Regions from separate parts of the Streptomyces qaidamensis genome, predicted to be linked through region 1. Evidence: riboswitches for the same ligand, from Rfam matches in the RefSeq annotation. Region 1 holds a riboswitch; each other region holds the start of a gene.
The links. A riboswitch is a leader RNA that binds a small molecule or an ion and turns the genes downstream of it on or off. The one in region 1 is predicted to bind cobalamin.
Positions count from the first base shown of each region.

Region 2: it holds a riboswitch for cobalamin, as region 1 does, so the genes downstream of both, A4E84_RS37160 (energy-coupling factor ABC transporter permease) here and A4E84_RS09320 (cobalamin biosynthesis protein) in region 1, are expected to answer to the same signal.
Region 3: it holds a riboswitch for cobalamin, as region 1 does, so the genes downstream of both, A4E84_RS12080 (prenyltransferase/squalene oxidase repeat-containing protein) here and A4E84_RS09320 (cobalamin biosynthesis protein) in region 1, are expected to answer to the same signal.
Region 4: it holds a riboswitch for cobalamin, as region 1 does, so the genes downstream of both, A4E84_RS06345 (ABC transporter substrate-binding protein) here and A4E84_RS09320 (cobalamin biosynthesis protein) in region 1, are expected to answer to the same signal.

Region 1 covers NZ_CP015098.1:2,127,846-2,135,188, reverse strand. The annotation lists gene cobN (cobaltochelatase subunit CobN) at 1-2,445, opposite strand, end outside; gene A4E84_RS09325 (cobyric acid synthase) at 2,442-3,950, opposite strand; gene A4E84_RS09320 (cobalamin biosynthesis protein) at 3,952-4,959, opposite strand; cobalamin riboswitch at 5,063-5,201, opposite strand; gene A4E84_RS09315 (hypothetical protein) at 5,330-5,551, opposite strand; gene A4E84_RS09310 (inorganic phosphate transporter) at 5,586-6,830, opposite strand; partial or broken gene A4E84_RS44370 (hydrolase) at 7,028-7,156, opposite strand; gene A4E84_RS09305 (class II aldolase/adducin family protein) at 7,185-7,343, shown strand, end outside.
Region 2 covers NZ_CP015098.1:8,482,338-8,489,680, reverse strand. The annotation lists gene A4E84_RS37175 (ABC transporter permease subunit) at 1-60, shown strand, start outside; gene A4E84_RS37170 (MDR family MFS transporter) at 57-1,358, shown strand; gene A4E84_RS37165 (serine/threonine-protein kinase) at 1,593-3,017, shown strand; cobalamin riboswitch at 3,147-3,333, shown strand; gene A4E84_RS37160 (energy-coupling factor ABC transporter permease) at 3,364-4,065, shown strand; gene A4E84_RS37155 (energy-coupling factor ABC transporter substrate-binding protein) at 4,062-4,430, shown strand; gene cbiQ (cobalt ECF transporter T component CbiQ) at 4,437-5,186, shown strand; gene A4E84_RS37145 (energy-coupling factor ABC transporter ATP-binding protein) at 5,183-6,037, shown strand; gene A4E84_RS37140 (amidinotransferase) at 6,091-7,227, opposite strand.
Region 3 covers NZ_CP015098.1:2,763,457-2,770,799, forward strand. The annotation lists gene A4E84_RS12055 (MBL fold metallo-hydrolase) at 1-395, shown strand, start outside; gene A4E84_RS12060 (nuclear transport factor 2 family protein) at 488-955, shown strand; gene A4E84_RS12065 (helix-turn-helix domain-containing protein) at 1,013-1,918, shown strand; gene A4E84_RS12070 (SAM-dependent methyltransferase) at 1,932-2,747, opposite strand; gene A4E84_RS12075 (phosphotransferase) at 2,782-3,462, opposite strand; adenosylcobalamin-variant (AdoCbl-variant) riboswitch at 3,583-3,671, shown strand; gene A4E84_RS12080 (prenyltransferase/squalene oxidase repeat-containing protein) at 3,793-5,007, shown strand; gene A4E84_RS12085 (SCO2322 family protein) at 5,004-5,633, shown strand; gene A4E84_RS12090 (CbiQ family ECF transporter T component) at 5,626-6,717, shown strand; gene A4E84_RS12095 (ABC transporter ATP-binding protein) at 6,714-7,343, shown strand, end outside.
Region 4 covers NZ_CP015098.1:1,489,258-1,496,600, forward strand. The annotation lists gene A4E84_RS06335 (ABC transporter ATP-binding protein) at 1-370, opposite strand, end outside; gene A4E84_RS06340 (FecCD family ABC transporter permease) at 367-1,419, opposite strand; gene A4E84_RS06345 (ABC transporter substrate-binding protein) at 1,416-2,432, opposite strand; cobalamin riboswitch at 2,503-2,692, opposite strand; gene A4E84_RS06350 (CoA-binding protein) at 2,773-3,201, shown strand; gene A4E84_RS06355 (APC family permease) at 3,335-4,939, shown strand; gene A4E84_RS06360 (4-hydroxybenzoate 3-monooxygenase) at 4,962-6,185, shown strand; gene A4E84_RS06365 (ArsR/SmtB family transcription factor) at 6,187-6,546, opposite strand; gene A4E84_RS06370 (cation diffusion facilitator family transporter) at 6,610-7,343, shown strand, end outside.

The sequences.
Region 1 (7,343 bases):
ACGGGTCGGCGAACCGGACGGGCCGGCCGGCACAAAGCCGCCGTTCAGCGCCCGCAGGATGTGCCCGATCTCGTCGGTGGTCTTCTCCAGCCGGGGCACGACCTCGGAACAGGCGAACTCCAGCACGGCGACCGCGTCGGGAAGTTCGGTGCCGAGGACCTCCCGGACCAGCGGCGCGCTCTCGGCGACCGCCCAGCCGCGCTCCTCCATGCCCTGCGCGATCCGCCGGCACAGCTGCTCCAGCAGGTCGATCGCGTCGGCGGCGCTGCGGGCCGGGCCGTCCACCAGGTCCGTCAGCTCCACCGGCACCTTCACCGGAGCGCCCGGCTCGGCCAGCAGTTCCTTCTCGACCAGCCCGAAGTGCAGCGCCAGCGACGCCCTCAGGCCCGGCAGCGCATTGGCCTGCCCGCCCCACACCTGCGAGGCGCGCAGCACGGCCAGCACGAGGTTGACGCGCGGCTCGCCGACCGGACCGCCGCCCAGGATGTGCAGGCCGTCGCGGATCTGCACGTCCTTGATCTCGCACAGATAGCCGTCGATGTGCATGACGAACTCGTCGAACGCCTCGTCGTCCGGCTGCTCGTCGACATGCAGGTCGTGATGGAGTTCGGCCGCCTTGACCAGCGTCCAGATCTGGGCGCGCACGGTCGGGGCCTTCGTCGGGTCCAGGTCCGACACGAGCGCGTACTCGTCGAGGAGCTGCTCCAGCTTGGCCAGGTCGCCGTAGGTGTCGGCGCGGGCCATCGGCGGCACGAGGTGGTCCACGACCGTGGCGTGCCCGCGCCGCTTGGCCTGGGTGCCCTCGCCCGGGTCGTTGACGATGAACGGGTAGATCAGCGGCAGTTCCCCGAGGACCGCGTCCGGGGCGCAGCCCCCGCTGAGCCCGAGGCCCTTGCCCGGCAGCCACTCCATGGTGCCGTGCTTGCCCATGTGCACGATGGCGTCCGCGCCGAAACTGTTCTCCAGCCACCGGTAGGCGGCCATGTAGTGGTGGGACGGCGGCATGTCCGGGTCGTGGTAGATCGCGATCGGGTTCTCGCCGAAGCCACGCGGCGGCTGGATCATCACGACGACGTTCCCGAACTGCAGCGACGCCAGCACGATGTCGTCGCCGTCGACGTAGAGGCTGCCCGGCGGCTCGCCCCACGCCTCGGTCATGGCGTCCTTCAGCTCCGGGTCGAGCTTCTCGAACCACGCCCGGTAGTCCGCGAGCGGCACCCGCGCGGGCGCGGCGGCCAGCTGCTCCTCCGTCAGCCACTCCACGTCGTGCCCGCCGGCGCTGATGAGCCGGTGGATCAGCTCGTCGCCCTCGTCCGGATGCCCCTCGACGACGTACCCGGCGTCCCGCAGCGCGTCCAGCACCCGCACCGCAGAGGCCGGGGTGTCCAGCCCGACCGCGTTGCCGACCCGCGAGTGCTTGGTCGGGTACGCGGTGAAGACCAGCGCCAGCTTCTTCTCGGCGTTCTCCTTGTGCCGCAGTCGCGCATGCCGTACGGCGATACCGGCGACGCGTGCCGCGCGCTCCGGGTCGGCGACGTAGACGGGCACGTCGTCCGGGCCCTGCTCCTTGAAGGAGAACGGCACGGTGATCAGGCGCCCGTCGAACTCCGGGATCGCCACCTGCATCGCGGCGTCCATGGGGGACAGGGCGGCGTCCGAGTCCGCCCAGGCCTGCCGCGACGACGTCAGGCACAGGCCCTGCAGCACGGGGATGTCCAGTTCGGCGAGGGCGCCGATGTCCCAGGCCTCCTCGTCGCCGCCCGCCGAGGCCTGCGAGGCGTGGGTGCCGCCGGCCGCGAGGACCGTGGCGACCAGGGCGTCGGCCTGCCCGAGGATCTCGTACAGCCCCTCGTCCGCCCCGCGCAGCGAACCGCAGTACACGGGCAGCGCGTTGGCGCCCCGCGCCTCGATCGCGTCGCACAGGGTGTCGACGAAGGCGGTGTTGCCGCTCAGCTCGTGGGCCCGGTAGAAGAGCACGCCGACGGTCGGACGGCCCGGCACGAGCTCACGCTCGCCGTGGACGCCGTACTCCGGCATCTTCCGCGGCTCGACGAACCCCTCACCCGTCAGGAGCACGGTGTCGGACAGGAACCGGGCGAGTTCGGTCAGGTTCTCCGGCCCGCCCTCCACGAGGTACTTCAGCGCCTCCGCGACGACACCGGCCGGGACGGACGACTCGGCCATCAGCTCCGCGTCCGGCACGGCCTCGCCGCCGAGCAGCACGGTGGGGACGCCGGAGGCCCTCAGCGCGGCCAGCCCGTCCTCCCAGGCCCGCTTGCCGCCGAGCAGCCGGACGACGGCGATGCCGGCTCCGTCCAGCAGGGCCGGAAGCTCCTCCTGTACGTCCACGCGGGTCGGGTTGCCGATCCGGTAGTCGGCACCGGAGGCGGCCCGGGCCGCCAGCAGGTCCGTGTCGGCGGTCGACAACAACAACACAGTGCTCATGCGGGCGCTCCCGGTGGAATGAAGGGCAGTCCTTGCGGCGCGCCGGACTCGATGAGCCGCCACAGCGCGTCCGTGTCCGCGTGCTGTTCGATCAGGTCGCCGAGCCGGTCGAGCTGCTCCTCGCGCAGCGCGGCGAACGAGGTGTCCGGCGCCGGCACGAAGCGGCGGCCCGCGGCGGCCGCCACCTCGCGCAGAAAGGCCCGCCGGAAGCCGTCCGACTCCAGCGAGCCGTGCCAGTGCGTGCCCCAGGTCTGGCCGACCCGGCAGCCGTCCAGGAAGGGGGTCCCTCCCGTGACGTCGGCGACGCCGTGGTGGATCTCGTAGCCCTCGACGCGTTCCCCGAGGGCCTCACCGGACGGCCGGGTGAGGGTCTTCTCGCGGGCGAACCGCACCCGCACGGGCAGGATCCCGAGCCCGTCGACGTGCCCTCTGCGGCTCTCGACGTCGTCCTCGATGTGCTCGCCGAGGATCTGGAAGCCGCCGCAGATGCCGAGCACGGGCCGCTGCTCGGCGACTCTGCGGACCAGCGCCTCGGCGAGGCCCCGCTCGCGCAGCCACTCCAGCGCCCGGACCGTCCCCCGGGTGCCGGGCACGATGACGAGGTCGGCGTCGGACAGCTCCTCCGGCCGGTCCACGAACCGCACCACGACGCCCGGTTCGGCGGCCAGGGCGTCCACGTCGGTGAAGTTGGACATGAGCGGCACGGCACAGACCGCGACGCGCAGCACGTCCTCGCCGACCGGCGGGGCGACCACGGACTCCCGTACGGCTCCCCGCAGGGAGACCCGCAGCCCGTCCTCCTCGTCGATCCCGAGCCCGTGCCGGAACGGCAGCACGCCGTACGTACGCCGCCCGGTGAGGCCGAGCAGCATGTCCAGCCCCGGCTCCAGCAGGGAGACGTCCCCGCGGAACTTGTTGACGAGGAACCCGGCGACACATGCCTGGTCCTCGGGCGACAGCAGCGCCACCGTCCCGAAGAACGAGGCGAACACCCCGCCCCGGTCGATGTCGCCGACCACGAGCACGGGCAGCCCGGCGTTCCGGGCGATCCCCATGTTCACGATGTCCGTCCGCCGCAGATTGATCTCGGCGGGAGAACCGGCCCCCTCACAGATCACCGCGTCATACGTGCCCCGCAACTGCTCCAGGCAGTCCAGCACCGTCCCGAGCAACTGCTGCTGCCGGCCGCCGTGGTAGCCGCGCGCGCTCAGCTCCCCGACCGGCTTGCCCAGCAGCACGACCTGACTGCTCTGCTCGCCACCGGGCTTGAGCAGCACCGGATTCATCAGCGCGGTCGGCTCGATGCGGCAGGCCTGCGCCTGCATGGCCTGCGCCCGCCCGATCTCGGCCCCCTCCGTCGTCACGAAGGAGTTCAGGGACATGTTCTGCGCCTTGAAGGGCGCGACCTTCACGCCCTGGCGCACCAGCCACCGGCAGATCCCGGCGGTCACGACGCTCTTGCCGGCGTCGGAGGTCGTACCGGCGACGAGAAGCCCACCGCTCATGTCATTTCCCCCTCTTCAGCGACCGCGCGCCCTTGAGCGACGGCGCACTCCCGAGCGACCGGACGCTCCTGGACAACCGCGCACTCGTCAGCAACCGCGCGCCCGCGCACACCCCGAGCGCGAGCCAGGTGACGCGCTTCGACAGCCGCACGACCCGCTCGACGTCGTGCGTGCCGACGGCCCGCCCCCGCGTGTTCAGCACGGGCCGGTGCTCCACCCGCCCGCCGTACGAGAGCGTCCCGCCCAGCCGCACCCCGAGCGCCCCGGCGAACGAGGCCTCCACGGGCCCGGCGTTGGGACTCGGATGGTGCGCCGCGTCGGCCCGCCAGGCCCGCACGGCCCCCCGCGGATCCGGCCCGGCCAGGGCGGCGAGTACGGCGGTCAGCCGCGCTCCCGGCCACCCCGCGAGGTCGTCCAGGCGCGCGGAGGCCCAGCCGTAGCGCCGGTAGCGGGCCGACTTGTGCCCGACCATGGCGTCCAGGGTGTTGACGGCCCGGAACCCGAGCAGCCCGGGCACCCCGCCGACGGCCCCCCACACCAGGGCCCCCACCACCGCGTCGGAGGTGTTCTCGGCGACGGACTCGACCACGGCCCGGGCCATGCCGTCGGCGTCGAGGGCCTGCGGATCCCGCCCGCACAGATGCGGCAGCCGGGCCCGGGCCGTCTCGACGTCCCCGGCCTCCAGGGCCCGCCCGATGGCCTGCGCCTCCCGGGCGAGCGAAGTCCCCCCGACGACGGCCCAGGTGGCGGCTGCGGTCAGCGCGACGGAGGCGACGGCGGACGTCCGCACGGCCCGCGCGGCGACGGACCCGAGGGCTACGGCCCCTCCGGCACAGACGGCGGTGTGCAGCGTGCCCCACCCGCGGTGGTCCCGCCACAGCACCCGTTCCACGGCACCCGCGGCCCGTCCGAACGCGGCGACCGGATGCCCCCGGCGAGGATCACCGAGCAGCAGGTCACCGATCAGACCGGCGGCGGCGCCGTACGCGAAGACGCGACCGGCACCCATGGGCTCAGCCGGCCGGGTGGGCGGGCAGGGGTGGGGTGTTGAACCTCGGTCGGCAGCCGCGCATGGCGATATGTGTCCTCACTCAGGGTGTCCACGCCCTGGTTCGACGAGACCGGCGGTGAGAGTTCCTGGCTCCCGGGGATTGCTACCCCGGTGACAGTGGCGGGACCGCGCCGGACTTTCACCGGCTTCCTCTCCTGCCGCCGTATTGGCCCCGGCAGTCCACCACGGCCGCGAACCGCCGTCAACTTGCCGTTGACCTGCGAGGGGAGAGTGTGGAGAACCCCACATCCCCATGCGCACACACGACGACCGGGCGGCACAGGAGTCAGGTCCCGTGCCGCCCGGCGGACGATGTGCGGTCGGGCCGTCAGGCCACGATCAGATAGATGCCGTACCCGACGGCCGCCGCGCACGCCGCGAAGCACGCGTACGCGCCGGTGACCGCGAGGCCTGCGGACCCGCCCTGGGCCACCGCCCGCTCGCGGCGGGTCAGACCGGTGATGCCGAGGGTGAACAGGCCCACGAGAGCCACGGTGACCACGAGGCTGACGCCGAACACGGAGCCGAGGGCCACCCAGTCGATCTTCATATCGGAGACTCTTCCTTGTTGCCGGTGGGCGGGGTCAGACCGTGGTGGTCGTGGAGGCCGTCCGCTCGGCGGTGGCCTGGGCCGGGAACGACGGCACCGGCTCCTCCGCCGGCGTGCCGGCCGGCGGCGGCGTCACCGCGGCCATCGCCGTGGTGACCACGCCCGCGGGCTCGGCGTCGTCGGTGTCGTTGACGTTGGTGTGGTCGACGATCTCCCGCCGCGACAGCTTCCAGATGGCCGCGCTGGAGGAGACGAGGAAGACGGCCACCACCGCGGTGCCCCAGGCGCCGAAGCCGGTGACGTACTCGGCGAGAGCGCCCACCAGGGCCGCCGCCGGCAGCGTCAGACCCCAGGCGACGAACATCCGCGTCGCGGTCGACCAGCGGACGACACCGCCCTTGCGGCCGAGCCCAGCGCCCATCACGGCGCCGGAGACGGAGTGCGTCGTGGACAGGGAGAAACCGAGGTGCGAGGAGGCCAGGATGACCGTGGCCGCGGAGGTCTGGGCGGCGAAGCCCTGCTGCGGCTGGAGGTCGGTCAGGCCCTTGCCCATGGTGCGGATGATGCGCCAGCCGCCCAGGTACGTGCCGAGCGCGATCGCGACGCCCGCGGAGAGGATGACCCACATGGGCGGGTCGGAGTCGGGGGCGAGGGTGCCGCCGGCGACCAGGGCGAGGGTGATGATGCCCATCGTCTTCTGCGCGTCGTTGGTGCCGTGCGCCAGGGAGACCAAGCCCGCCGACGCGATCTGACCGGCCCGGTAGCCCTTCCGGGACGCCTCGCCGTCGGCCTTCTTGCCGAGGGAGTACGTCAGCCGTGTGGCCAGCATCGCCGCGATGCCCGCGACCAGCGGGGCGGCGATCGCCGGGATCAGGACCTTGGTGAGCAGCACGTCACCGTGCACCGCGCCGACGCCCGCCGAGGCGATCGTGGCACCGATCAGACCGCCCATGAGAGCGTGCGAGGAGCTGGACGGCAGACCGACCAGCCACGTCAGCAGGTTCCAGAGGATCGCACCGACCAGGGCGGCGAAGATGACCTCGGGCCGGATGCCGGCCTCGTCGACGAGGCCCTTGGAGATCGTGTTGGCGACTTCGACGGACAGGAAGGCGCCGACCAGGTTGAGGACCGCGGACATGGCCACCGCAACCTTGGGCTTCATGGCGCCCGTGGAAATGGTTGTGGCCATCGCGTTCGCGGTGTCGTGGAAACCGTTCGTGAAATCGAACGCGAGTGCGGTTACCACCACAATCGCGAGGATCAGCGAGAAGCTTTCCATTTACCCAGGCAATCGTTCGAGGTCATTGGCTGGACGACCGTAGGCAACCTGAGTGAACGGAAGATGAACTGGGAGGGGCGCAGGGGTGACCGCACAGGGGGTCGGGACGACGCGCCGAGACGGCCGCACCGGCGCCCCGCGACTAGGCGCCCCTCCCGAGCCGCTTCGGCTGATCGAATGACCCGGGGTCGTATTCGATCGAGCGCGGGCCACAGCGTCCAGCCGTCAGCCGTCCGGCTGCCGCCGTTGCGTACGAAGTGCGCCGCCTGCGCCCGGCCGGAGGGCCGGTCGGGCAGGGCGAAGAAGTATCCCCGCCCGGCGGCGCGTTGAGCCCGTGCCTGGCAGGATCGCGGCATGGCTGAGCAGCGAGGCGACGAGCGGGGCACGGGGGACGCGCGGGAGGGCGGACGGGACGCGGGGGAGGGCGGACGGGGCGCGGGGGAGCCGCGGCGCAGGAGCGCGCGCCCCGAGGAGGCGCACGCCTGGGAGGAGCTCGTCGCGGCGGCCCGCCGG
Region 2 (7,343 bases), 6.4 Mb from region 1:
CCGGGACGCCCCACCGCCCACCTGACGTCCGTATCCGCCTCACCGACGGAAGAACGATGACCGACCTCATCTCCCGTGTGCTCTCCCGAGCCACCCGAACCTCCGACGCCGCCACGCCCAAGCGCCCGCAGGAGAGCACCTGGCGGCTCTGCAAAGAGCTGTCGCCGCTGCTGCGGCTGCTGATCCTCACCCAGCTCGCCTTCAACATCGGCTTCTTCGCCGTCCTGCCGTTCCTCGCCGAGCACCTGGGCACGGCGATCGGCATGGCGGGGTGGCTGGTCGGCTTCGTGCTCGGGCTGCGCACGTTCAGCCAGCAGGGGCTGTTCGTGGTCGGCGGCTGGCTCGTCGACCGGTTCGGGGTGCGGCCCGTCGTGCTGGCGGGCTGCGTGCTGCGGATCGCCGGGTTCGCCTGGCTCGGCTACGCGGAGGCGAGCTGGACGGTGATCGGGGCGGTGCTGGTGATCGGTTTCGCCGCGGCGCTGTTCTCCCCCGCCGTGGAGTCGGAGGTGGCCCGCCAGGCAGTGGCCTGGGAGGAGGACGGGCACGGGCCGCGCACCCGTGTCCTCGCCCTGTTCAGCGTGGCCGGCCAGGCGGGTGCGTTCGTCGGGCCGCTGCTCGGCGCGCTGCTGCTCGCCGTCGACTTCCGCACCGCGTGTCTCGCCGGTGCCGCGGTCTTCGTGCTCGTCCTCGTCGGGCACCTGTGGCTGATGCCGCAGCACATCCCCGGCCGGGTCCGCGTCCGGGAGCGGGGCGGGGCCCGTGCCCTGCTGCGCAACCGCCGCTTCCTCGCCCTGTGCTGTGCCTATGGCACCTATCTGCTCGCCTACAACCAGCTGTACCTCGCCCTGCCGGACGAGGTGCAGCGCGCGGCGGGCTCCCAGGCGCCGTTGTCCTGGCTCTTCGCACTGTCCTCGGTACTGGTGGTGTTCACCCAGCTGCCGGTGACCCGCTGGGCGGGCGACCGGCTCGATCTGCGCCGCTCCATGACCGCGGGGCTGCTGCTGATCGCGTCCGGTTTCGCGGTGGTGGCCGCGGCCCGGCCGGCCGGCTGGACGGGGGCCGCCGGACTGCTCCCGGCCGCCGGCTTCGTGATCTTGCTCACCGTGGGGCAGATGCTGGTGGTGCCCGCCGCCCGCGCCTGGGTGCCCGACCTCGCCGCGGAGGGCCGGCTCGGGCTGTACATGGGGGCGCTGTCGTCCGTCTCCGGGCTGATCGTCCTGGCCGGCAGCGCGGCCACCGGCTTCCTGCTCGACCTGGGCCTGCCGGCCGCCGTGCCGTGGCTGGTCCTCGCGGCCGTACCGGCCCTGGCGGTGGCCGTGCTGCCGCGCCGTGAGAAGGGGGCGGGCGCGGCGGCCTGACACGGGCGCCGGTGTCCCAGGGCAACCGGGCGCGCGGGAGCGTCACCCCGGCGTGCGAGGTCTTCGCTCCGGGATTTTCCGGAACCGCACCCTGGGAAGACACCGCTGCGGAGATCGGTGGTCACGCCGCGCCAGTATCCTGGGTCGGCTGCGGCACCCCCCACCAATCCCCGTGCGTAAGCGGGGAGTTCGGCCTGCGGCGACGACCTTCCCACACGCATGAGACGAGGACGAGTGCTGCTAGCGGGCCGCTACCGGCTGGAAGTTGAGATCGGGCGCGGTGGAATGGGAGAGGTCTGGCGTGCGTACGACGAGACGCTCGCCAGAGCGGTGGCCCTCAAGCTGCTGCTGCCCCAGGACACCGACGCCACGGCAACCTCCCGGTTCCGTCTGGAGGCGCAGACCGCCGGGCGTCTCAACCACCCCAACGTGGTCGGCGTCCTGGACTTCGGCGAGTACGACAACCGGCTGTACCTGGTGATGGAGCTGGTCGAGGGCGACAGCCTCGCCGGGGTGCTGTCCGGCTCCGGCCCGCTGCCCGCCGAGCAGGTGGCCCGGCTCGCCGCACAGGCGTCCGCCGGGCTCGCCGCAGCGCACGGGCAGGGCATCGTGCACCGGGACGTCAAACCCGCCAACCTGCTGCTGGACACCCACGGCACGCTGAAGATCGGCGACTTCGGCATCGCGCGGTTCCTCGACGACCCCGGCGCCGCGCTCACCGCCACCGGCCAGATCGTCGGCACCGGCCTCTACCTCGCGCCCGAACGGGCCCTGGGCAAGCCCGCGGGGCCCGCCTCCGACATGTACTCCCTGGGCTGCGTGCTCTACCAGCTCCTCAGCGGCCGCCCGCCGTTCCAGGCCGACACCGCCGTCGCCCTGCTGCACCAGCACCTCGACTCGGCGCCCGTGCCGCCCCGCGAGCTCGGTGTCGCAGGGCTTCCCCCGGCGTTCGAGAACTACCTCCTCGGGCTCCTCGCCAAGCAGCCCGAGGACCGGCCCACCGCGGAGCAGGCCGCCGAGTGGTTCGCCGGGGGCGCCTGGCGGGGCCTGCCCGAGCCGCTGCCCGAGGTCTCACCGCCGCTGCGGCCGAAGCCCCCGTCCGCGCCGGCGCACACCGGCCCCGGCCCGTACGCGGCTGCCGAGACCAGCCACCCGACCACGTACGCACTGCCCGCGACCACGGGACACCGCACCGCCGCCCGGGCGGCCCAGGCGGGACGGTCGGGCCGCTCCCGCGGGCGCGGCGGGCTCGGCAGCCGGTCGAGAGTGGCCGCGACGGCCGCCGCCGCGGCGCTCTTCCTCGCCGCGATGCTCCTCGGCATGCGCTGGTTCTCGCCCGACACGACCACCGAGGGCACCGACCCCGACGCGTCCCCGACCGCGAGCAGCCCCGCCGCCACCCCGTCCGACGACTCCGCCTCGCCCATCACCTCCGATCCGGCGGCCGGCCGGCAGATCGCCACCACGCCGACCACCGGCACCGTGGCCGACGTCACTCCGTCCACGCCGCCCGCCTCCCCGACCCCTTCCCCGCCGGCGTCCGGCGCCCCGACCCCGACGCAGGGGGCGGGCGACGCCGGGCCGGAGCAGCCGAAGCCGGAGCAGCCGGTCCAGGCCGGGGAGGGCGACGACGGCGGGGACGACGGGGGCGACGACTGACGGGGGTCCCCGAAGCGTCCTCGCACCACGAGCGCCCGAGCACGTGGATCAGCCGGGGATGCGCCGGTGTGCGAGCGGGCGCCCCCTCGCGCGCCCCTTGGGCGGCTTGTCATCGCCCTTACCCCGGCCTTATTGTCACCAGGCCTTGGTGAACGGGAAATCCGGTGTGATGCCGGTGCGGCCCTCGCCACTGTGAATCGGGAAGTCCGGCTCCGGCCCCTCAGGGGGCAGCCACTGGGTCCTTGCGGCCCGGGAAGGCGGAGTACGGGCGGTGGTACCCGTCAGCCAGGAGACCGGCCAAGGCACGTCAACCATCCACGAGGTGCTGGAGAGGGTCTGCTGAGCCATGCACATAGCCGAGGGTTTTCTTCCTCCGGCGCACGCGGTCGCCTGGGGCGTCGCGTCGGCGCCGTTCGTCGTCCACGGAGTCCGGTCGCTCACCCGTGAAGTGCGCGAGCACCCCGAGAGCACCCTGCTCCTCGGGGCGTCCGGCGCCTTCACGTTCGTCCTGTCCGCCCTGAAACTGCCGTCCGTCACGGGCAGTTGCTCGCACCCCACCGGCACGGGCCTCGGAGCCATCCTGTTCCGGCCGCCCATCATGGCGGTGCTGGGCACCATCACCCTGCTCTTCCAGGCGCTGCTGCTCGCGCACGGCGGCCTGACCACGCTCGGTGCCAACGTCTTCTCCATGGCGATCGTCGGGCCCTGGGCCGGATACGCCGTCTACGCACTGCTGCGGCGCTCCAACGCGCCGCTGATGGTCGCGGTGTTCGCCGGTGCGTTCGTCGCCGACCTGTCCACCTACTGCGTCACCAGCGTGCAACTGGCGCTCGCCTTCCCCGACCCGGGCAGCGGATTCCTGGGCGCGCTCGGCAAGTTCGGTTCCATCTTCGCCGTCACCCAGATCCCGCTCGCGGTGAGCGAGGGCCTGCTGACCGTGCTCGTGATGCGGCTGCTGGTGCAGTCGAGCAAGGGCGAACTGACCCGGCTGGGCGTGCTCCTGGCCAAGAAGCAGTCACGGACCGAGACCGAGGCGGTGGCCCGATGAGCAGGAACACGAAGATCAACCTGGTGCTGCTGCTCGCCGTGGCCGCGCTGGCCGTGCTGCCCCTGGCGCTGGGCCTCGGCGACCACAAGAAGGAGCCGTTCGCGGGCGCCGACGCCGAGGCCGAGACGGCGATCACCGAGCTGAAGCCGGACTACGAGCCGTGGTTCTCGCCGCTGTACGAGCCGCCGTCGGGCGAGATCGAGTCGGCGCTGTTCGCCCTCCAGGCGGCCCTCGGCGCCGGGGTCCTCGCCTACTACTTCGGTCTGCGCCGGGGCCGCCGGCAGGGTGAGCAGCGGGCGCTGGAGCGCGAGGCCGGCAGCGCGCTCACCGGGGCCGCAGGGAAGTCCGCGGCGGAACGGGACTGAGCCGGGGTGCTGCCGATCGACGCGGCGGCGCACAGCAGTCGCTGGCGCCGCCGCCACCCCGTGGACAAGGCCGTGCTCGGACTCGGCCTCACCCTGCTCGCGATCTCCCTGCCGCCCTGGCCGGGTGCGGCCCTGGTGCTCCTGAGCGCCCTGGTGGTGCTGCTGGGGCCGGCCGGCGTGCCCGGGCGGCGGCTGTGGCGGGCCTACCGGGTGCCGCTGGGCTTCTGCGTGACCGGCGCGCTCACGCTGCTCGTCCAGGTGGGCGGTCCGGGCGGCTTCGTCTCCCTCGCCGCTGACGGGCCGGTCCGGGCCGGGGAGTTGCTGCTGCGGACCTCGGCGGCCTCCCTGGGCGTGCTGCTGTTCGCCTTCACCACGCCCATGTCCGACCTGTTGCCCCGCCTGGTCCGGGCGGGGATCCCCGCGCCGGTGGTCGACGTGGCGCTCGTGACGTACCGGATGAGCTTCCTGCTGCTGGACTCCGTGCGCCGTATCCGGGAGGCCCAGGCGGCCCGGCTCGGTCACACCGGCCGGGCCGCGGAGTGGCGTTCGCTGGCCGGGCTCGGCGCCACCGCGTTCGTCCGGGCCTTCGACCGGGCGACCCGGCTCCAGGCCGGACTCGCCGGGCGCGGCTACGACGGCACCCTGCGCGTCCTGGTGCCCGAGGCCCGGGTCTCGGTGCGCTTCACGGCCGCCAGTTGCGCGCTGCTCGCGATGCTGGCCGCCCTCACCTTCGTACTGGAAAGGCCGCTGACATGAGCGAGCCCGCCCTCGTCGCCCTGCGGGGCGCGTCCTACGCCTACGAGGACGGCCCCACCGTGCTCAGCGGGCTCGACTTCGAGATCCGAGCGGGTCGCGCGCTCGCGCTGCTCGGGCGCAACGGCAGCGGGAAGACCACGCTGATGCGGCTGCTCTCCGGCGGACTGCGGCCGCAGGAGGGCCGGCTGACGGTCGAGGGGCAGCCGGTGGCGTACGACCGCAGGGGTCTGACCCGGCTGCGGACCACCGTGCAGCTGGTGGTGCAGGACCCGGACGACCAGCTGTTCGCGGCCTCCGTCGAGCAGGACGTGTCGTTCGGGCCGCTGAACCTCGGCCTGGACGACACACAGGTGCGGGCGCGGGTGGCGGAGGCGCTCGCCGCGCTGGGCATCACCGCCCTGGCCGACCGGCCCACCCATCTGCTGTCCTACGGCCAGCGCAAGCGCACCGCCATCGCGGGCGCGGTCGCCATGCGGCCCCGCGTGCTCGTCCTCGACGAGCCGACGGCCGGACTCGACCCCGACGGCCAGGAGCGGCTCCTCACCACCCTCGACGGACTGCGTACCGCGGGCACCACGGTGGTGATGGCCACGCATGACGTCGACCTCGCCCTGCGCTGGGCCGACGACGCCGCGCTCCTCACCCCGTCCGGCGTGCGCACCGGGCCGGCGGCCACGGCACTGGCCCGCCCGGACCTCCTCCGCGAGGCGGGGCTGCGTCTGCCGTGGGGCGCCGCGGCGGCGGAACTCCTGCGCGCCCAGGGGCTGCTGTCCGGCACGGAGCCCGGGCCGCGTACCCCCGACGAACTCGCCGCTCTCGCGACCGCACGGCAGGGGGCCTCCGGAGGCTGAGGGGCGCCCCCCGGGTCCGGTCCCCCTCGCCTGCGGCCGTCGGGACGGCTCGGTCAGTCGAAGTAGGACTGGAGCGAGCCGCGGCGCCGGACGTCCAGGGTCGCGCAGTGGAACGAGCCGCCGAAGGGGGCGTAGTGCAGCAGGTCGCACGGGATCGGCTCGAAGCCCCACTTCTCCAGCGCGCGCAGCATCCCCGTGTGGTGCCGCTCCGCTATCACCTGCTTCTCGTCCAGCATGAGCACGTTCATGCTGAGCCACTTGCCGCACATCGACGTGATCTTGAGCAGCCGCTCGTCGATCGGGTCGGGCTCGGGAGCGACCAGGACGTCCCAGGAGCCGAGGACGTCCGGCAGGCGGTCGGCGTCGATGTACTCGGGGTTGATCAGCACCTTGCCGGGCGCGAGCAGGACGAACGTCGTGTCGATGTGCATGGGCGTGCGGCAGCGGCTCTCGATCTCGTGGATGCGGTACTCCGGGCCGAGGTGGCGGCGCAGCCAGTCGATACCCATCGCGTTGGTGACGTTGCTGCGGGTGACGAACAGGTCCCGTCCCGCCCGGACGAAGTCCGCCGCGTCGAAGACGGGCTCGAACTCGGTGAGGATGTACCGCATGGGCTCGCCCGGCCCCGGAACGCGAAAGTCCGGATCGAACAGCTCGTCGGTGAGCTGCGGCCTGGGGGCCGCCGTCCAGCGCGCGCCGCGCCGGAAGTAGTCCTTGAGGACCGGTCGGTAGGAGTGCGTCTCGAAGTACCGGCAGGGCCACGCCATCGGCGTCTCGATGATCTCGTCGCCGATCACGAGCATGCTGTCGCGCGGGCAGGTGTTGCAGAAGCCGCGCGAGGTCCAGTCGGGGGTGCCGAAGCGGCGCCGGTGGTCGACCGCCTCCGGCCGCCGGACCGTGACGCCGAGGGACTCCAGCAGGGCGACGAAGGCGTCGATCTCCTGCTGCGCCTGCTCGACGAGCAGCCGCGGATACCGGAGGCCGGACGCGAGCCCCTGCAACCGCCCCGCCCACGGCGGCACGTTGCAGGTCACCACCGCATGGTCGGAGGGGATCGTCGCGCCCTCCAGGCGCCCGACGATGATCTCCTCCAGCGGATCCCACTCGGTGTGCGAACGGACCGGCGACACGAGCTGCTCCGCGCCCTCGCCGCTCGCGGGCGGTACTCCGGGAGTGTGCAGGAGGGTCATGCTCACCACCTCTTGGATCGCAAGCCATGTGATACGCCGCCGCAATGACCGGATCACTCGACGTGACCCACCGGATACGCACGCGTCAACGGTCCCGGTAACCCTTCAGGTGCCCG
Region 3 (7,343 bases), 640 kb from region 1:
CCCCGCACATCGGCCTCTACGAGGACCCGGACGACGCCACGATCACCGACCCTCTCGGCGACTACCTCGACTCGCTGGAGCGCGTCGGCCGGCTGGCCCCCGCCGAGGTCCTCCCGGCCCACCAGCACCCGTTCTCCGACGCCGCCGGGCGCGTACGCGAGTTGCTCACGCACCACGAGTCCCGACTGACCGCCCTGCTGGCGCTGCTCGCCGAGCCCCTCACGCCCTGGCAGCTCGCCGAGCGCATGGAGTGGAACCGCCCCTGGGACCAGATCCCGTACGGTTCCCGCACCATCGCCGTCTCGGAGGCCGAGGCGCATCTGCGGCGGCTGGTGAAGTCGGGCCGGGCGGAGGCGGTGCCGGGAAGCGACCCGGTGAGGTACGCGGCGGCGTGAAGTCTGCGCGAGCGAAGGGCAACGCGGGGTGCGATCGCGTCGCCCGGCGGCCCGGAAGGGTGCTAGAAACCCCCATGAACATCATGGACCCCATGGACCCCATCGAGCGCCTCCTCGCCGAACGTGCCTGCGAGCGCCTGATCCTGGACTTCGTCCACCGGCTCGACCTGGGGGAGCCCTCGTCCGTCGCCGGGCTGTTCACGGAGGACGGTGTCTGGCAGTGGCCGCAGGACGGGCGGCGGGTCGAGGGGCGCGACGCCCTGGGCGCGTACTTCGGCTCCCGTCCGGCCGACCGGCTGTCCCGCCGGATGATGTCCAACGTCCTGGTCACGGTGACCTCGCCGGACACGGCGCGGGCGGTCTCCTACTTCACGACGTACCGCGTCGACGGCTACGCGGGCGGTGTCGTCCCGGCCGGGCCGCCGGTCCAGACCGGGCACTACGAGGACACGTTCCGCCGGGCCGGCGACGGGACCTGGCTGCTCGCCTCACGGACCCTCCACCTTCCCTTCGGCGGACCCACGCCGCGTCCGAACATGCCCGCGTCACAAGGCTCTTGACGTTGCCGGGCGCCCCCTAGGATGGTCGGACGCAACGCTCGCACCGGGGAGATGCCCATGGGCACCGAAGAGGCCGCACGCACGACGACCGGCAGCGGGGCCCTGGACGGCGGGTGCACCGGGCCCATGGTGCCGCGCCTCGCCCTCGGCGCCCGGCTGCGCGGGCTGCGGGAGGAACGGGGCATCGGCCGGGCGGACGCCGGGCACGTCATCCGTGCCTCCTCCTCCAAGATCAGCCGGATGGAGGCCGGCCGCCACGGCTTCAAACTGCGTGACGTCGCCGATCTGCTCACCCTCTACGGCGTCACCGACGAGGCAGAGCGGGCCACCCTGCTGGCGCTGGCCGAGCAGGCCAACACCCCCGCCTGGTGGCGGTACTACAGCGACGTCGTGCCCACCTGGACGCAGACCTACCTCGGGGCCGAGCAGGCGGCGAGCCTCATCCGCTGCTTCCGGGTCCAGCGCGTCCCCGGTCTGCTGCAGACCCCTGACTATGCCCGGGCCGACGTGCGGCTCGCACACCCGGACGCGGGTGCGGCGGAGACCGACCGCCGGGTCGCGCTGCGGATGACCCGCCGGCGGATCCTGGACCGGCAGCCGGCGACCCAGCTGTGGGCCGTGATCGACGAGGCGGCGCTGCGCCGCCCGGTGGGCGGTATCCGTGTGATGCGAGACCAGCTCAGGCATCTCATCGACATGTGCCGGCTCCCGCACGTCACGGTGCAGATCCTGCCGTTCGCGGCGGGCGCGCACGCCGCGGAGGGCGGTCCGGTCACCATTCTGCGGCTGCCCGGCGGGCAGTTGCCCGACGTGGTCTACCTGGAGCAGCTCACCACCGCGCTCTACCCCGACCGGCCGGCCGACATCGAGTGCTACTGGGACGCCATGAACCGGCTGGTGGTCGAAGCCGAGTCGCCGGACGAGACTCCGACCATCCTGCACCGCATCCTTCAGGAGACCTGAGCCGCCGGGCGGTTCAGCGCTTGAGGGCGACGCCGCCGTACTGGTGCACCTCTGCCGGAAGCCCCAGTGCCGCCGCGTCGGGACGCCAGCGCGAGCAGGAGGCCACGCCCGGTTCGAGCAGTTCCAGGCCGTCGAAGTAGCGCGCGATCTGCTCGGGGCTGCGCAGGATGTACGGGATCGAACCACCGTCGTTGTACTGCTGGATGGCGCGGACGTAGTCCTCGCTGGTGTCGGTGGAGTCGTACTGCACGAGGTAGCTGCCGGGGGGCAGGGCGTCCACCAGCTGCCGGACGATCGAGCGGGCCTCGTCGTGGTCCTCGACGTGGCCCAGGATGCCCATCAGCATGAGGGCGACGGGCCGGTCGAAGTCCAGGGTCTTCCCTGCCTCCCGGACGATCGTCCCCGGCTCGCGCAGGTCGGCGTCGACGTAGTTGGTGACGCCTTCCGGCGTGCTGGTGAGCAGGGCGCGGGCGTGGGCCAGCACCAGGGGGTCGTTGTCGACGTAGACGATCCGGCTCTCCGGGGCCACCCGCTGGGCGATCTGGTGGGTGTTGTCCACGTTGGGCAGGCCGGTGCCGATGTCCAGGAACTGGCGGATGCCCTCCTCGGCGGCCAGGTGGCGGACGGCCCGGGCGAGGAAGTAGCGGGCGGCGCGGGCGCCGGTCTCGATGCCGGGGAAGATCTCGCGGAACGCGTCACCGGCCACCCGGTCGACTTCGTAGTTGTCCTTCCCGCCCAGCCAGTAGTTCCAGATCCGGGCCGAGTGCGGCACCGAGGTGTCGATCTTGGGGAACGGCTCCTGCTCGGGGTTCTCCGCCTGGTCGGTCATGGACGCTCCTGCGTGTGAGATCGGGGGCCCCACGTTAGCCGGTCTCCGCCTTGGAGAGGATCAACTCCGCTGCGGCAGCGAGGAGTTCGACTTCGGCCCGACCCATCGTCGGATTGGCACCCCGGCGGCGCAGGGCCTCGGTCAGGGCTGTGCGGGTGAGCGGGGACGGGCCGTCGAGGAGGGCGGTCAGCATGGTGTCCGCGGGTGCGGCGAGGGAGTCACCGGCGACGGCGGCCTGCGCGAGGACCACCGCGGTCGCCGCCCAGTCCAGGCCCGGGTCGCCCTCCTCCGCGTCCGACCAGTCGATGACGCGGGGGCCGCCGGGCGTGAGGATCACGTTCTCGGGGTGCAGGTCCAGGTGGAGCACGCGGACGGCCGGGTCGGTGGCGCGCAGGGCGGGAACGGCGTGCAGGTCGCGCAGCAGCCGGGCGAGGACGGCCCCTGCCTCGGCCACGTCCAGGGTGCCCGCCAGGCAGGCCTGGAGCATGGTCGGGCCACAGAGCCGCTCCATGACCAGGTCGGTACGCGAACCGGAGGGCCGGACCCGGGGCACGGGATAACCGTGGGCGCGCACGTGCTCCATCACGGCCCCCTCGGCCGCCGCGTCACCCCCGCCCTCGCGGTCCCGACGCAGCACCCACGCCGCGTCGATCTCGAACACATCGGCCCGGCGCCCGGATCCGAGCAGCTTTCCCGGCGGTGGCGAGATCGGCATGAAGCGAAGCTACCCCGCATCCGCGGTGCCCTCACCGACCTGCCCGCACGTGACCAAGCCCCCACCCGGCCCCCTCGGCCGCATTCCTGCGTCCGGGTACAGTGAGCGGGTCGTCATCACACCGTACGGGGGGAAGCCGGTGCAATTCCGGCGCTGACCCGCAACCGTGAACCGCCGCCCAGGCGGTGAGCCGGATCGCCCCGTACGGTTCGTGACCGGCTCACGTGCCCGGCAGACCGCCGGTCACGGCACCGTCGAGGTATACGGAGCCGAGCCGCCGGGGTGTCCCGTGCTGCCCGGCTCCCCCACAGGGAGAGGCACCCGCCGATCATGAACGTCCGCCGCAGCGCCGCGGTCCTGGCCGCCGTCGCCGTGATCGGCGCCGCCACCCCGGCCGCCGCCGACCCGTCCCCGTCACCGTCCCAGGCGTTCCCCTCCGCCCTGTACGGCGACAAGGACCCGAAGTTCGACGGCGTCTGGCGCCAGTCGCTCGCGCTGCTCGCGCAGGACACCGTGGGTGTGAAGCCGGCGGCGAAGTCCGTGCAGTGGCTGACGCGGCAGCAGTGCGCGGACGGCTCCTTCGCCTCGTACCGCCCCGACCCCACCACCGCGTGCGACGCCAAGACCATGCGCGACACCAACGCCACGTCCGCCGCCGTGCAGGCCCTCACCGCGCTCGGCGGGCACGACGACGTCACCCGCAAGGCAGTCGGCTGGCTGAAGTCCGTCCAGAACGAGGACGGCGGCTGGGGCTACGCGCCCGGCGGGGCCAGCGACACCAACTCGACGTCGATCGTCATAGGCGCGCTCGCCGCCGCGGGCGAGAAGCCGGACCGGGTCGAGAAGGACGGCAAGTCGCCCCACGACGCGCTGCTGAAGCTCGCCCTGCCCTGCGGCGGGGACGACGACGGCGCCTTCGCGTTCCAGCCGGACAAGAAGGGCGAGCTCGCCGCCAACGCGGACGCCACGGCGGCCGGTGTGCTCGGCGCGCTGGGCAAGGGCATGGTCGTCGAGCCCGGCAAGAAGTCCGACGCGACCTGCGAGAAGGCCACGACGCCGCAGCAGGCGGCGGCGAACGGGGCGGGCTACCTCACCGCCGCCCTCGCCGAGGACGGCAACCACCTCATGTCCGCCCTCGCCGGCGCCGAGCCCCAGCCCGACTTCGGCAACACCGCCGACGCGGTCGTAGCGCTCGCCGCGCAGGGGGACACCGCGCAGGCGGAGAAGTCCGTGCGGTGGCTGGAGAAGAACTCCGCGTCCTGGGCCGCGCAGAGCGGTCCGGCCGCCTACGCGCAGCTGATCTTCGCCGCCCACGCGACGGGCACGGACCCGCGCGACTTCGGCGGCGCGGACCTCGTCAAGCAGCTGGGCGCCACGGGCCCGGCCCCGCAGACCGCCGGGAAGACCAAGTCCGAGGCCTCGGACGAGAAGGAGGACTCCGGCTCGGACTTCTTCGGGGTCTGGTGGTACGTCGGCGTCTGCCTGGTCGCCGGCATCGGCATCGGGTTCCTGTTCACCGGCCGCAAGAAGCAGCAGCAGCTGTGATCCGCCGGGCCGTTCTCGTCCTCCTGGCCTCGCTCCTGCTGTGCGCGGGCGCGGGCCAGGCCCAGGCCGCCGGTTACCGGTACTGGTCGTTCTGGGAGCGCGACGCCGGCCGCTGGGTCTACGCCACCCAGGGCCCGTCCCTGGCCCGCCCCTCGGACGGCGACGTCCAGGGCTTCCGCTTCGCGGTGAGCGAGGACTCCGCGAGCGCGGTCCGGCCGCGCGGCACGGCCGGCTTCGCGACGATCTGCGCGAAGACGCCCGCGCGGGAGGGCAGGAAGCGGGTGGCCCTGGTCATCGACTTCGGCACACCGTCGGACGCCCCCCGGGGCGAATCCCCGCCCGCCGCCCGCACGGCCTGCGCCCGGGTCGCCCCCGACGCGACGACGGCCGAGGCCCTGGCCGCGGTGGCCAAGCCGCTGCGCTACGACACCAACGCTCTGCTGTGCGCGATCTCGGGCTATCCGGAGAAGGGCTGCGGCGAACAGGTCTCCGGGAAGCAGCACAAGCCGACGGCGGAGAAGAACTCCCCCTCGGACGACGGGCCGTCCCTGGGCCTGATCGGCGGTATCGCCGTGGTGGTGGTCCTGGGCGGCGCGGCGATCTGGCAGGTACGGCGGCGTGGATAGCAGCCCTCGGCGTCGAGGCCGGGCTCAGCTGCACCCCGGCGCCTGGTGGCTCTGGTCCCTCTCCCTCGGCACCGCCGCCACCCGCACCACCAACCCCCTGCTCCTCGCGCTCCTCGTCTCCGTCTCCGCCTACGTCGTGGCGACCCGCCGCCCCGACACCCCCTGGTCCCGCTCCTACGGCGCCTTCGTCAAACTCGCCCTCGCGGTGATCCTCATCCGTCTCGTCTTCGCGATCGTCCTCGGCTCCCCCGTCCCGGGCACGCACACCCTCCTCACGCTGCCCGAACTCCCCCTTCCCGCCTGGGCGCAGGGCATCCGCCTCGGCGGCGAGGTCACCGCGGAAGCCCTCACCTTCGCGCTGTACGACGGTATGCGGCTGGCCACGCTCCTCATCTGCGTGGGCGCCGCGAACGCCCTCGCCAACCCCTCCCGGCTCCTCAAGTCCCTTCCGGGCGCCCTGTACGAGATGGGGGTGGCGGTCGTCGTCGCCCTCACCTTCGCCCCGAGCCTCATCGCCGACGTCCAGCGGCTGCGCGCCGCACGCCGTCTGCGCGGGCGCCCGGACAGCGGCATCAGGGGCCTGCTGCACGTAGGGCTCCCGGTGCTGGAGGGCGCGCTGGAGCGATCCGTCGCCCTGGCCGCCGCGATGGACGCCCGCGGCTACGGCCGTACCGCGCAGGTCCCGCCCGGCGTACGCCGTACCACCGCCGCCCTCACCCTCGGCGGCCTGCTCGGCGTCTGCGCGGGAACGTACGGCCTGCTCACGGCCGAAGGCGCCGCATACGGTCTCCCCGTCCTCCTCACGGGTCTCGCCGCCGCCCTCGCGGGTCTCAAGCTCGGCGGCCGCCGGTCACTGCGCACCCGCTACCGCCCGGACCGCTGGGACGTGCGCGCCTGGCTGGTCGTCGCCTCCGGCGTCGCGGTAGCGGCCCTGCTCGCCCTCGCCGCGGCCCGTGATCCCGCAGCCCTCCACCCCGGCGTGGTCCCCCTGGTCGCTCCCACCCTCCCCCCCTGGCCGGCCGCGGCCGCACTGCTCGGCCTGCTGCCCGCGTTCGTCGCCCCTGATCCCAAGGAGCTGCCGTGATCCGCTTCGAGGATGTCTCCGTGACCTACGACGGGGCCTGCGAACCCACCGTCCAGGGCATCGACTTCGAGGTTCCGGAAGGCGAACTCGTCCTGCTGGCGGGCCCGTCCGGCGTCGGCAAGTCCACCGTCCTGGGCGCGGTCAGCGGACTCGTCCCGCACTTCACCGGCGGCACCCTGCGCGGCCGGGTCACGGTCGCCGGCCGCGACACCCGCACCCACAAGCCGCGCGAACTGGCCGATGTCGTGGGGACGGTCGGCCAGGATCCGCTCTCCCACTTCGTCACGGACACCGTCGAGGACGAACTCGCCTACGGCATGGAGTCGCTGGGCCTCGCCCCGGACGTGATGCGCCGCCGGGTCGAGGAGACCCTCGACCTGCTGGGCCTGGCCGGCCTGCGCGACCGGCCGATCGCCACACTCTCCGGCGGCCAGCAGCAGCGCGTCGCGATCGGCTCGGTCCTCACCCCGCACCCGAGCGTCCTCGTCCTGGACGAGCCGACGTCCGCGCTGGACCCGGCGGCCGCGGAGGAAGTGCTGGCCGTCCTCCAGCGGCTCGTCCACGACCTCGGCACGACGGTCCTCATGGCCGAACACCGCCTGGAACGCGTCATCCAGTACGCCGAC
Region 4 (7,343 bases), 640 kb from region 1:
CGTCGGCGCCGGCGGGCGTCCAGGCACGGCGGTGCGGGACGCGGCCGAGCCGCACCACGTCCTCGACCGTCAGCTCGACCTGGGTGTCCGACTGCTGCTCGACGACGGCGAGGCGGCGCGCGACCGTGCGGCGGGGCAGGTCGCCCAGCGGTGTGCCGTCGAGGGTGACGACTCCGCAGGTCGGGGTGAGCAGCCCGGCCAGCAGCCGCAGCAGGGTGGACTTGCCGGAGCCGTTGGGGCCGAGGACGCCGACCGTGGAGCCGGTCTCGGGCGCGAGGGCGACGCCGTCCAGGATGAGATGCCCGTCGGCACGGCGGCTGACCCGGTCGGCCCGCAGCCCCGCCTCCACCGATGCGCCCGCGCCGCTCACCGGGCCCTCCGCGTCCGGTACAGCACCGCCACGAACGCCGGCACCCCGATCAGCGACGTCACGACCCCCACCGGGACCTCCTGCGGTTCGAGGACCGTCCGGGCGAGGGTGTCAGCCCACACCAGGAACACCGCTCCGGCGAGGGCGGTGACCGGCAGCAGCCGCGCGTGCCCCGGGCCGGTCAGGGCCCGGGCGGCGTGCGGCAGCACCAGTCCCACGAAGCCGATCGCCCCGGACGAGCTGACCAGCGCGGCCGTGAGCAGGGCCGTGACACACAGCAGCACCAGGCGGGTGCGGGCCACGGACACCCCGAGCGCGGCCGCCGCGTCCTGCCCGAAGGCGAAGGCGTCGAGGGTACGGGCGTAGGACAGGCACACCGCCAGCGCCACGGCCAGCACGGCCAGGCACAGCCACACGTCGGCCCAGCCGGCGCCGCCGAGCGAGCCGAGGAGCCAGAACAGCACGCCACGGGTCGTCTCGGCGTCGGCAGAGGTCATCACGACGAACGAGGTGAGCGCCGAGAAGAGCTGCATGGCGGCGACGCCCGCGAGGACGACCCGGTCGGTGGTGCCGCCGAGGGTGTGGCTGAGCAGCAGTACCAGCGCGAACGACAGCAGGGCACCGAGGAACGCGCCGGCGGACACCGACAGGGCGCCGCCGCCCGCGCCCAGCACGACCACGAGGACCGCTCCGGTGGAGGCGCCCGAGGACACCCCGAGCACGAAGGGGTCGGCCAGCGGGTTGCGCAGCAGCGACTGCATCACCGCCCCGCAGACGGCGAGTCCGGCCCCGCACACGGCCGCGAGCAGGGTGCGGGGCAGCCGCAGCTGCCAGACGATCCCGTCCCGGATCGGCGTCAGCTCCGAGCTGCCGAGGCCGAGACGGGCGGCCACGACGGACCACACGTCGGCGACCCGGATGTCGGCGGGACCGATGGTGATGGCCACGGCGAGGGAGGCGACGAGAGCGACCGCCCCGGCCGCCCCGAGCGCGAGCCCGGTCCGCCGCCGGGGCCGGGCCGCGGCGCCCGGCACACTCCCGGCGGTCACTTCACCAGCCCGAACCTGCGCAGCCCGGCGGCCACCTGCTCCACGCCCTCGACGGTGCGGATGGTCGGGTTCATGGCCTGCCCGCTGAGCAGCACGTACCGCTTGTGGCGGACGGCGTCCATGGTCCTGGTGACGGGGTTGGACTCCAGGAAGGCGATCTTCTTCGCGGCCGACTCGGCGGTCTGGGACTTGCGGGTCAGATCGCCGATGACGAGGACGTCGGGGTCGCGGTCGGCGACCGTCTCCCAGTTGGTCTGCGGCCACTCCTCGTGCGTGTCGTCGAAGACGTTCTGCGCGCCGAGGGCCCGGGTGATGATGCCGGGCGCTCCGCAACAGCCCGCCATGTAGGGCGACTCGGAGTTCGCGAACCAGTAGAGGAGGGTGACGTCGGAGGCGTCGGTGCCCGCGGTGGCCTTCTTCATGCGCTGCCGGAGGGAGGCCACGAGCGTGTCGCCGCGCTTCTTCACCCCGAACACGGCCGCGAGGTCCCGTATCTCGCCGTAGACGGTGTCGATGCCCAGGGCCTTGTCGCGGGCGCCGTCGCCGCCGCCCGAGTTGTCCTTGCCGGCGCAGTCGGACGGGGAGACGTAGGTGGGCACGCCGAGCTTCTCGAACTGCTCGCGGCCGGCGACGCCGCCCTTGCCGAGGGTGGAGACGAAGGACGCGGCGACGAAGTCGGGTTCGGTGTCCAGAACGCGCTCGAAGGACGGGTTGTTGTCGGCGATGCGCGGGACCTCGGCCTCGGCCTTCTCCAGCCCCTTCATCACGGGGTCGGTCCAGGTGGCCGTGCCCGCGAGGCGGTCGGCCAGGCCGAGGGAGAGCAGGATCTCGGTGGTGCCCTGGTTGAGGGACACGGCGTGCTGCGGTGGGGCCGCCACACGGACGTCGTGCCCGCAGTTGGTGAGGGTGACGGCGGCCTTGGCATCGGTGGACGCGGTGCCGCCGCAGCCGGTCAGGAGCAGGGAGCCGGCCGCGAGCAGGGCGGCGGCACGGGCGGGTCGGGCGAGGGGCACGGAAAACCAGTCCTCAGGCGTCGAGGGCCCATTCGCGGAGCCCGGTCGTACGGTGCTCCCCCGCCGCACGCGGCCGCGGGGGCCGCCAGCAGGTCTTCGGACTCGGGTTCACCCGGATCGGGACGCCTTCCCGGACGTCCGCGAGGGAGTCCAGTGGCCGAGGCCCCGCCCGTCCCCCTCACCGCTGCGCGTCAGTTCCGGATTCACACCGGATTCCCTGACCCACCTACATGGGTTCGACTGGCCTCGGCAAGCTATCACGGGGGCTCCCGGGAATCACCGCGCGTCCTGCGTCGTTGCCGGGAGAGCAGTGCGTCCACGACTTGCGAGGAGGCCGCCGGTGTACGGCGACGAGGCAACGGTCCGCAGGATCCTCACCGGGCTCGGCGACACCTGGGCCGTGGTGGGCCTGTCGTCGAACCGGCAGCGCGCCGCGTACGGCGTGGCCGCCGTGCTCCAGCGCTTCGGCAAGCGCGTCGTGCCGGTGCATCCCAAGGCGGAGACGGTGCACGGGGAGCAGGGGTACGCGAGCCTGGCGGACATCCCCTTCGACGTGGACGTCGTCGACGTGTTCGTGAACAGCGACCTCGCCGGAGCCGTCGCGGACGAGGCGGTCGCCAAGGGCGCGAAGGGCGTCTGGTTCCAGCTGGGTGTCATCGACGAGGCGGCCTACGACCGGACCCGCGCGGCGGGCCTGGAGATGGTGATGGACCGCTGCCCGGCGATCGAGATCCCACGGCTGTCTCATGACCGCGTACAGGAATCCTGAAGCGTTCCCCACGAAATGCCCGCACCCGGTCAAGGGTGCACAACTCGTCTTCTGCGGCCGGCCGGCCGATTTCTAACCTGAGGCCTCTTGCTCCCCGAACTCCCCGAGTTCGTCTTCGAGAGGCCCTGTATTCATGGAAAGAGACGGCCTGCGCCGGGATGTCGGGCTGATCGGACTCATGTGGGCCTCGGTCGGCTCCATCATCGGTTCGGGCTGGCTGTACGGCGCCGAAAAGGCGGTCGTGACGGCCGGACCCGCGGCGATCCTGTCCTGGCTCATCGGTGCCGTGGCGATCGTGCTGCTGGCGCTGGTGCACGCGGAACTGGGCGGCATGTTCCCGGTCGCGGGCGGCACGGCCCGCTATCCGCATTACGCGTTCGGCGGGCTGGCCGGCATGTCCTTCGGCTGGTTCTCCTGGCTCCAGGCGGCGACCGTGGCACCGATCGAGGTCGAGGCCATGATCGGCTACGCCGGGCACTGGCACTGGGCCCAGGGCTTCCAGCACGCGAAGGACGGGACGCTGACGACGAGCGGCTTCGCCGTCGCCGTCCTGCTGATGGCCGTGTTCGTCGTGGTCAACTTCCTCGGCGTGCGGATTCTGGCGCACACCAACAGCGCCGCCACCTGGTGGAAGGTGGCCGTGCCGCTGGCCGCGATCTTCATCATCGCGGCCGGCAACTTCCACCCGGGCAACTTCACCGAGCACGGCTTCGCCCCGTTCGGTGCCCACGGTGTGCTGAGCGCCGTCAGCTCCAGCGGCATCATCTTCGCCCTGCTGGGCTTCGAGCAGGCGATCCAGCTCGCGGGCGAGAGCCGCGACCCGCAGCGGGACCTGCCGCGCGCCACGATCGGCTCGGTCGCCATCGGGGCGGCCATCTACGTCCTGCTCCAGGTCGTCTTCATCGCCGCCCTGCCGCTGGGCTCCTTCGCGCACGGCTGGACCAAGCTCGACTACCCCGGCATCACCGGCCCGTGGGCCGGTCTCGCGACCCTGGTGGGCCTCGGCTGGCTGAGCGTGGTGCTGTACCTGGACGCGGTGGTCTCCCCGGGCGGCACCGGCCTGATCTACACGACGGCCACGTCCCGCGTCTCCTACGGACTGGCCCGCAACGGCTACGCGCCCAAGCTCTTCGTCCGTACCGACGCCCGCGGTGTGCCGTGGTTCGGGCTGATCGTGTCCTTCGTGACCGGCGTGGTCTGCTTCCTGCCGTTCCCGAGCTGGCAGCAGCTGGTCGGCTTCATCACCTCGGCGAGCGTGCTGATGTACGCGGGTGCCCCGCTGGCCTACGGCGTCTTCGCGGACCGGCTGCCGCACCGGGCGCGCCCCTACCGCCTGCCCGGCGGGAAGGTCCTCTCGCCGCTGTCGTTCGTGGTGGCCGACCTCATCATCTACTGGTCCACCTGGGACACCCTGTGGCGGCTCGGCGTGGCCATCGTCCTCGGCTACGTCCTGCTCGGCGGCTACGCCTGGTACGCCACCCGCAAGGGCCTGCCCGACGCGCCCCGGCTCGACTTCAAGGCCGCCCAGTGGCTGCCCGTCTACCTGCTGGGCATGGGCGTCATCTCCTGGCAGGGCGGCTTCGGCGGCCAGGGGCACCTCGGACTGTGGTGGGACATCCTGGTCGTCACGGTGTTCTCGCTGGCGATCTACTACTGGGCGCGGGCCTCGGCGTCGCCCGCCGAGGACATCGAGCGGAGCATCGAGGAGGTGGCCGTCGCGCAGGTGCCCGTCCACTGAGCCCGGCCTCCATAATGTGCGCATGACGCGACCCCTTCCGCCCCCCAACTCCGGCGCCCCGCAACGCTTCCCGGTCGTTGTCGTGGGCGCCGGACCCGCGGGTCTGACCGTCGGGAACATCCTGCGGGCCGCGTCCGTGGACTGCCTGGTGCTGGAGACGGAGACCCGCGCATTCATCGAACAGCGGCCCCGGGCCGGGGTCATCGAGGAATGGGCCGTCCGCGGGCTGGAGAAGCGGGGCCTCGCCCGCAACCTGCTGGACCGTGCGGAGCTGCACACCGTGTGCGAGTTCCGCTTCGACGGGGAGCGCTTCCGGTTCCCCTACGGCGAGCTGACAGGCAGTCACCACTTCGTCTATCCACAGCCGTTGCTGGTGACTGACCTGGCGCGCGAGTACGCCGACGTCCGGGGCGGACACATCCGCTTCGGAGTCCGTGACGTGCGGATCCACGACCTCGACACCGACCGGCCATGGGTGTCGTACACCTGTCCCGAGACGGGTGAACGCCAGGTCGTGCACTGCGACTTCGTCGCCGGCTGCGACGGGGCGCGCGGCGTGAGCCGGGCCTCGCTCCCGCCCGAGCGGGTCCGGATCGCGCGGCACGACTACGGTATCGGCTGGCTGGCCCTGCTCGCCGAGGCACCGCCGTCCGCCGACTGCGTGCTGTTCGGATGCCATGCGAGCGGCTTCGCCGGCCAGATGCCCCGCAGCCCGGAGGTGACCCGCTACTACCTCCAGTGCCCGCCGGGCGACGCTGTGGAGAACTGGCCGCACGAGCGCGTCTGGTCGGAGCTCCGGGAGCGGCTCGGGGCGGCCGGTGTGCCGCCGTTGACCGAGGGGCGGCTGATCGAGAAGCGCGTGCTGGACATGCACGACTACGTGGTCGAGCCGATGGCGCACGGCCGGCTCTTCCTCGCGGGCGACGCGGCCCATCTGGTCGCCCCGATCGCCGCCAAGGGCATGAACCTCGCCCTGCACGACGCCTTCCTGCTCGGCGACGCCCTGGTCGCGCGGCTCACCACCGGTGACGGCAGCGGCCTCGATGGCTACGCGCAGGCGTGTCTGCGGCGGGTGTGGGACTACCAGGAGTTCTCGCAGTGGCTGTCCGAGGTGTATCACGGCACGGCGGCGGGCGACCCGTTCCGCGCGGGCACCACGCTCGCCCGGCTACGCCGCCTGTTCACCTCGCCGGCGGCGGCCGCCGCCTTCGCCGAGCAGTATCTGGGGACGGCCGCGCGGTACTGACTCAGTCGTGCGGCGGGCGGTCGCTGAGCCGGTGGTCGGCCACGTTCAGCGCCTCGTCGACGAGCCGGCGCAGATGGCCGTCGCGGAGTGAGTAGATCACCCGGCGGCCCTCCTTGCGCGTGCTCACCAGGCCCGCGAGGCGCAGTCGCGCCAGATGCTGGCTGACGGCCGGCCTGGCCGCCCCGCACGCCTCCGTCAGCGTTGTGACGTCGGCCTCTCCCCCGGCCAGTGCGTGCAGCAGGGCGAGCCGGGTGCGGTCGCCGAGCAGAGCGAGGAGCTCCGCGGCGAGAGCCAGCTGCTCCTCGCCGGGACTGCGCGGATGCGCATCATGCGCAGATGACAGGTGCATGCGTGCGCTCATACGCACATAATGGCGCCCGGGCGCGGGTACGTCCACTCTCGCGCGCACCGGAAGGGGATCCACGTGAGCGACCGGCACGAGCACTCCCGCTCGCACGACCACACGCCTGCACACGAACACGGGCACGGGCTTGACCTCGGGCACGGGCACGGCCACGGGCATGACCACGGGCACGGGCACGACCGGGAACACCGGCACGGCCTGCGCCATCGGGCGGGTCACCTCCTCGCCCCGCACTCCCACGAGACGGCCGACAAGGTCGACTCCGCCCTGGAGTCCTCGGCCCGGGGCATGCGGGCGCTCTGGGTCTCGCTCGCCGTCCTGGGTGCCACGGCGCTGGCCCAGGCGGCCGTGGTGGCCGTCTCCGGGTCGGTGGCGCTGCTCGGGGACACGGTGCACAACGCCGCGGACGCGCTGACCGCCGTCCCGCTCGGGATCGCCTTCGTACTGGGCCGGCGCGCGGCCACGCGCCGCTTCACCTACGGCTACGGGCGGGCCGAGGACCTGGCCGGCCTGGTGATCGTGCTGACGATCGCGGCGTCCGCGGCCTTCGCGGGCTGGACGGCCGTGGACCGACTGCTGGACCCCCGCCCGGTCCAGCACGTCCCGGCGGTCGCCGTGGCCGCCCTCGTCGGCTTCGCGGGCAACGAGTGGGTGGCCCGCTACCGCATGCGCGTCGGCCGCTCGATCGGCTCGGCGGCGCTGGTCGCCGACGGGCTGCACGCCCGTACCGACGGCTTCACCTCACTGGCCGTGCTGCTGGGCGCCGGAGGCTCCGCCCTCGGGTGGCAACTGGC